Regions from separate parts of the Micromonospora sp. NRRL B-16802 genome, predicted to be linked through region 1. Evidence: predicted binding sites of a transcription regulator. Region 1 holds the regulator's gene; the other holds the start of a gene.
The links. Region 1 encodes HrcA, which represses chaperone genes, less so after heat shock. Its sites were predicted from a motif close to GGTTNGCACNCTCNNNNNGAGNGTGCNAACC; they were not measured.

Region 1 (3,507 bases):
ACCGCAGCGTGCTGGCCGGCTGGGTGCCGGCCTTGACGTCGACGGTCTCCTCGCTGTCGAGGGTCTTGATGGTGAGGCGGGTGCCCAGGGCGGCGGCGGTCATCGGCACGGTGACCCGGCAGTGCAGGTCGTCACCCTTGCGCGAGTAGACGTCGTGTGGCCGCTCGTGGATCTCGACGTAGAGGTCACCGGCGGTGCCACCGCCGGGGCCGACCTCACCCTGCTGGGCGAGGCGAATCCGCATGCCGTCCTCGACGCCGGCCGGGATCTTGACGGTCAGCGAGCGTCGGGTACGCACCCGGCCGTCGCCGGCGCAGGTGGGGCAGGGGTGCGGGATCGTGGTGCCGTAGCCCTGGCAGACGGTGCACGGCCGGGCGGAGACCACCTGGCCGAGGAAGGTGCGCTGCACCGACTGCACCTCGCCCCGACCGGCGCACGCCTCGCAGGTGGCCAGGTGGGTGCCGGCTGCCGTGCCGGCGCCCGAGCAGGTGGTGCAGAGCACAGCCGTGTCGACGGTGATCGGGGCCTCGACGCCGAACGCCGTCTCGTGCAGGTCCAGTTCGAGTCGCAGGATCGCGTCGGAGCCCGGACGGGTCCGTGGGCGGGGGCCACGGGCACCGCCCGCCGCGCCGCCGAAGAACGCGTCCATGATGTCCTGGAATCCGACGAACGGGCCGGCCCCGCCCGGGCCACCCGGACCGCCGGCGCCACCGCCGCCCGGGGCGAGCGGGTCGCCACCCAGGTCGACGATCTGCCGCTTGCGGTCGTCCGAGAGGACCTCGTACGCGGCGTTGATGTCCTTGAACTTCTCCTGAGCCTCCGGGTCCGGATTGACGTCCGGGTGGAACTGGCGCGCCAACTTGCGGTAGGCGCGCTTGATCTCGTCATCGGAGGCTTCCCGGCTGACACCGAGGATGCCGTAGTAGTCCCTGGCCACTGCGTTCCGTGTCCTCATGTTCGTCTCGCGTTGCGCCGACCGGCGGCCGCAGCCGGCCGTCGGCCCTGACTTGTCAGTTCTGGGCCAGCAGCTCGCCCACGTAGCGTGCCACGGCGCGCACCGTGGCGATGGTGCCGGGGTAGTCCATCCGGGTCGGCCCCAGCACCCCGAGACCGCCGACGATTGTGCTGCCCGGGCCGTATCCCGTGCTCACCACCGAGGCGGCGCGCAGGTTGTCGAACTCGTTCTCGTCGCCGATCAGCACCCGGGTCGTGCTCGGCTCGGTCTCGCCGATGAGCTTGAGCAGCACGACCTCCTCTTCCAGGGCTTCGAGGATCGGCCTCAGTGAGCCCTGGAAGTCGAGCAGGCCGCCCCGGGTGAGGTTTGCGGTGCCGGCAAGCGCGATGCGTTCCTCGTGCCGCTCGACGAGCGTCTCCAGCAGGACGGAGGCGAGGGTGGCCATTGCCGGACGCAGCTCGGCCGGCACCTCCTCGACCAGCGCCTGCACCAGCGGCGGGGTGTCGGACAGCCGCTCACCGGCGAGCTTTTCGTTGATCATCCGGCGCAGGTCGGTGACGTCGTCGGCGGGCACCGGACCGGGCAGCTCCACGAGCCGCTGCTCGACACGGCCGGTGTCGGCGATCATGACGAGCATCAGCCGGGTGGTGGAGATCGGCACCAGTTCGAGGTGCCGCACCGAGGAGCGGGCCAGGCTCGGGTACTGCACGACGGCCACCTGGCGGGTCAGCTGGGCGAGCAGCCGGACTGTGCGGTGCACCACGTCATCGAGGTCGACAGCGCCCACAAGGAACCGCTCGATGGCCCGGCGCTCGGCCGGGCTGAGCGGCTTGACGCGGGACAGCCTGTCGACGAACAGCCGGTAGCCACGGTCGGTGGGCACCCGCCCGGCGCTGGTGTGCGGCTGCCGGATGTAGCCCTCTTCCTCCAGCACGGCCATGTCGTTGCGGACCGTGGCCGGGGAGACACCGAGCTGGTGACGCTCGACCAGCGCCTTGCTGCCGACCGGCTCCTGCGTGGAGACGTAGTCCTCGACGATGGCGCGGAGCACGGCGAGCTTCCGGTCGTCCAGACCCATCCTCCGCACCTCCTGTCGCACGTCGGCCACCGACCCGAACGGGGCCGGTGGGCCGCCTGGCACTCGACTGTAACGAGTGCCAGTCTACGTCGGCGCGCCCGCCGACGCGATGATCAAGGGCGTCGCTGTTCGTACCCTGTTGGCCGTTCAGCCTGTCGGCTCGGCGGTGTCGCTCTGGTGCGGCGTTGCCCGCCACCCCTACCGTGACACCATGACTGAACCACCTCGCCCACCCGGCGCGGGAGACCCTGGCGGCTATCCGCCGGAGCCGACCTCCCCGCCGGCGGCCCCCGGCTCGCCCTACTCGGCCGAGCCGCCCACCGCACCACTGTCCGGGGCACCTGGCTCGGGCGGCTATCCCCCGGCCGGCGGTTATCCGCCGCCCACCGGTGACCAACCGCCGTCAGGTGGCTACCCTCCGCCGGGTGGGTATCCCCCGCCCGGCGACTATCCCCCAGGTGGCGGCTATCCCCCGCCCGGTGGCTACCCGCCGGGTGGCCCCACCGGCGGCTATCCGACGGGCGGCGCATACGGCGCCCCCGGCGGCGGCTACGCCAACAACGAGGACAAGACCTGGGCGCTTGTCGCGCACTTCGGCGGTGCCGCCGGCGCGCTGATCAGCTTCGGTCCGCTGGGCTTCGTGGCCCCGCTCATCGCCTACCTGGTCCGCGGCAACCAGTCGCCGACCGTACGGGCGCAGGCCCTGGCCGCGCTCAACTTCCAGATCCTCTGGTCGATCATCGCGTTCGTGCTGCTCTTCGTGAGCTGGTGCCTGCTCTTCCTGCCCAGCATCGCGGTAGTGGTGATCCAGATCCTGTTCGGGATCATCGCCGGCATGAAGGCCAACGAGGGCGCGTCCTACCGCTACCCGATGTCGGCCAACTTCATCAAGTGATCCGGGCCGGCCGCTCCCCCGGCCGGTCCGGCGCACCGTCGCCGGCCGGGGCAGCGCGTCGGCCGGGGCAGCGCGTCGGCCGGGGCAGCGCGTCGGCCGGGGCGGCGCGCCGGTTCTTTCAGGGCAGCAGGTCACGGACCACGGCGTCGGCGAGCAGCCGGCCGCGCAGGGTGAGCACCGCCCGACCGGCCGCGTAGTCGTCGGCGGTCAGCAGTCCGTCGGCAAGCGCACGGTCGGCGCCGGCCCGGCCTGCGGCGTCGAGCACCGACAGCGGCAGGCCGCTTGCCAGCCGCAGCCGCAGCATCACGTCCTCCATGTGCGCCTCGTCGGCGGTGAGCACCTCACGGGCCAGGCCGGGTGACTCGCCGGCGGCCAACCGCTGGGCGTACGTCGTGGGGTGCTTCACGTTCCACCAGCGCACTCCGCCGACGTGACTGTGCGCTCCGGGGCCGAGCCCCCACCAGTCCGCGCCGGTCCAGTACAGCAGGTTGTGCCGGCACCGGGCGTCGTCGGTGCGGGCCCAGTTGGACACCTCGTACCAGGACAGGCCGGCCGCGTCGAGGGCGGCCTCCGCGGCCA
Region 2 (3,507 bases), on a different contig from region 1:
GTGGCGCGGCGGGGCTCCCGGGCCAGTTCGCCGCACCAGAGCGCCGCCTCGACGAGGTCGCCGTCCACGCTCACCCACTCCGCCTCCGCGCCGGGCGGGATGAGCGCGTGATCCAACCCCGGCGCCACCTTCACCACAGTGCGGGGCACCCGTTCGGCAAGCCCGGTCACGAAGTCCCACGGTGGTGAGTAGGCACGCGGGTCGAAGATCCGACGGCCGGTGCCGGCCCGACGCCGGGCCGGGTCGCAGAAGACGCCGTCGACCCGGGAGACGTCGAACGCTGTGGCGTCGCCGCACTCGACAGTGAAGCGCTCGGCCAGCCCCGCCGCTGCGGCGTTGGCGGCTGCCATCTCGGCGGTCACCGGGTCGGCCTCCACCCCGTACACCCGGATGCCGGCGCGGGCGGCGGCGAGCGCGTCGGCGCCGAGGCCGCAACCCAGGTCGGCCAGCGTGCGGACGCCGGCCGCGTGCAGCCGTTCGGCGCGGCGGTCCGCGACGACCCGGCGGGTGGCCTGCTCCAGGCCGGCGCGGGTGAGGAACATCCCGGCGGCGGCCGGGCCGAACTTGCCGACCGCCCGGTGGCGCAGCTCCGCCTGGGTGAGCGCCGCCGCCGCGAGCGTGGGTGGCACCCCGGCCGATCGAAGGGCCGACGCCGCCGCCAGCGGGTCGCCGCCGGCCAGCCCGGCCGCCGCCGCGAGTGCGGCCGACCCCTCGGGGGTACGCAGCGCAGCCAGCTGATCGAGATTCACCCGAGCATTGTCCCGACCAGCGGCAGTGGCGGCCGGTCCGGGTTGATGACCGACGCCGGCGCGCCGAGATTGTGGCGACACGACAGGCCGTGCGTTGGCACTCTCCTTGACGGAGTGCCAGCCACGGAATAACCTGCGATTAGCACTCTCACCCCGAGGGTGCCAGCTTCCGGGTCTCGCGACCCGGGTGCGCAACGCCAGGCGGACCGGCACCCGCGACGACGGCCCCGCCCGGTGGCATGTGGCAATTGACGCTGGCCGGCCCCGCCGGCCGGTAACGAAACCAGTACCCCAGGAGGGTATGCCCGTGACTACCGCGACCAAGGTTGCGATCAAGCCGCTCGAGGACCGCATCGTGGTCCAGGCGAACGAGGCTGAGACCACCACGGCGTCGGGCATCGTGATCCCCGACACCGCCAAGGAGAAGCCGCAGGAGGGCACCGTCCTCGCTGTGGGCCCGGGGCGCGTCGACGACAACGGCAACCGGGTTCCGGTTGACGTGCAGGTCGGCGACACCGTCCTCTACTCGAAGTACGGCGGCACCGAGGTCAAGTACGCCGGCGAAGAGTACCTGGTGCTCTCCGCCCGCGACGTCCTCGCGGTCATCGAGAAGTAAGCAACCGATCAGTGTCGTTGCCCCGGTCCGGCTCGCCGGGCCGGGGCAACGTCGCTTCGAAGGGACATTTATGGCGAAGATCCTGAGCTTCTCGGACGACGCCCGACACCTGCTGGAGCACGGTGTCAACGCCCTCGCTGACGCGGTCAAGGTCACCCTCGGCCCGCGCGGGCGCAACGTCGTCCTGGACAAGAAATTCGGTGCGCCGACGATCACCAACGATGGTGTGACCATCGCCAAGGAGATCGAGCTCACCAACCCCTACGAGAACCTCGGCGCGCAGCTGGTCAAGGAGGTGGCGACCAAGACCAACGACGTCGCCGGCGACGGGACCACCACCGCGACCGTGCTGGCGCAGGCGATGGTCCGTGAGGGCCTGCGCAACGTGACCGCCGGCACCAACCCGGCTGGCCTCAAGCGGGGCGTCGACGCGGCAGCCACCAAGATCTCCGAGGCGCTGCTCGGTCGGGCCGTCGAGGTCGCCGACCAGAAGGCGATCGCGAACGTTGCCACGATCTCCGCGCAGGACTCCACGATCGGCGAGCTGATCGCCGAGGCGATGGAGCGGGTCGGCCGCGACGGCGTCATCACCGTCGAAGAGGGCTCGATGCTCACCACCGAGCTGGAGGTGACCGAGGGTCTCCAGTTCGACAAGGGCTTCATCTCGCCCAACTTCGTCACCGACCTGGAGGGCCAGGAGTCCGTCCTCGAGGACGCCTACATCCTGGTCACCACGCAGAAGATCTCCGCGATCGAGGAGCTGCTGCCGCTGCTGGAGAAGGTCCTCCAGAACAGCAAGCCGCTGCTGATCATCGCCGAGGACGTGGAGGGCCAGGCGCTCTCCACCCTCGTGGTCAACTCGCTGCGCAAGACCCTCAAGGTCTGCGCGGTGAAGGCCCCGGGCTTCGGTGACCGGCGCAAGGCGCTGCTCCAGGACATCGCCATCTCCACCGGCGCCGAACTGGTCGCCCCGGAGCTGGGCTACAAGATCGACCAGGTTGGCCTTGAGGTGCTGGGCACCGCTCGGCGCGTCGTGGTCGACAAGGAGAACACCACGATCGTCGACGGCGGCGGCCAGAAGGCCGACGTCGAGGACCGGGTGTCCCAGATCCGCAAGGAGATCGAGGCCTCCGACTCCGACTGGGACCGGGAGAAGCTGGCCGAGCGGCTCGCGAAGCTCTCCGGCGGTATCGCCGTGATCAAGGTTGGCGCGGCGACCGAGGTCGAGATGAAGGAGCGCAAGCACCGCATCGAGGACGCCATCGCGGCGACCAAGGCCGCGGTCGAGGAGGGCACCGTGCCCGGCGGCGGCGCCGCCCTGGTGCAGATCCTTCCGGTGCTCGACGACGACCTGGGCTTCACCGGTGACGAGAAGGTCGGCGTCTCGATCGTGCGCAAGGCGCTCGTCGAGCCGCTGCGCTGGATCGCGCAGAACGCCGGCCACGACGGCTACGTCGTGACCCAGAAGGTCGCCGAGATGCAGTGGGGCTACGGCCTCGACGCCGCCACCGGCGAGTACGGCGACCTGGTCAAGGCCGGCATCATCGACCCGGTGAAGGTGACCCGCAACGCGGTCACCAACGCCGCCTCGATCGCCGGCCTGCTGCTCACCACGGAGAGCCTCGTGGTGGAGAAGCCGGAGCAGGCCGAGCCGGCCGGCGCCGGTGGGCACGGCCACGGCCACGGTCACCAGCACGGCCCGGGCTTCTGACCCGCTAGCACCACCCTTTCCGGGGCACACCGTCCACGACGGTGTGCCCCGGCTTGTTCCCGAAACCGCCATCGAGCGCCGTCACGGTTGGCAGCCCGGCGAGCCGACCGCGCACACTGGGTCGATGAGCACCACGTCGCGGCGGTACGCCGCGCTGGCCGGAGTCACCGCCGCCACCGTCGCCATCGGAGTCGCCGAACCGGTGGCCGTACTGACCGGACCCCGGTCGGCGCCGCTGGTAGCGGTCGGCGGGGTGGTCGTCGACGCCGTTCCCGAGCCGCTGAAGCAATTCGCCATCGACGTCTTCGGCACCGCCGACAAGATCGCCCTGCTGGTCGGCACGGCCCTGCTGCTGGGCGGGTTCGCGGCGCTCATCGGAGTGCTCGCGGCGCGTCGACTGGCGATCGGGCTGGCCGGTATCGCCGCGCTGG

Region 2: the regulator HrcA is predicted to act here: its motif matches at 887-917, upstream of groES (co-chaperone GroES).

The regions. Positions count from the first base shown of each region.
Region 1 covers NZ_LGEB01000061.1:61,398-64,904, reverse strand. The annotation lists gene dnaJ (molecular chaperone DnaJ) at 1-937, opposite strand, end outside; gene hrcA (heat-inducible transcriptional repressor HrcA) at 1,011-2,033, opposite strand; gene ADK66_RS16220 (DUF4870 domain-containing protein) at 2,245-2,928, shown strand; gene hemW (radical SAM family heme chaperone HemW) at 3,047-3,507, opposite strand, start outside.
Region 2 covers NZ_LGEB01000110.1:257,928-261,434, reverse strand. The annotation lists gene ADK66_RS28100 (methyltransferase domain-containing protein) at 1-749, opposite strand, end outside; gene groES (co-chaperone GroES) at 1,051-1,365, shown strand; gene groL (chaperonin GroEL) at 1,436-3,076, shown strand; gene ADK66_RS28085 (molybdopterin-dependent oxidoreductase) at 3,201-3,507, shown strand, end outside.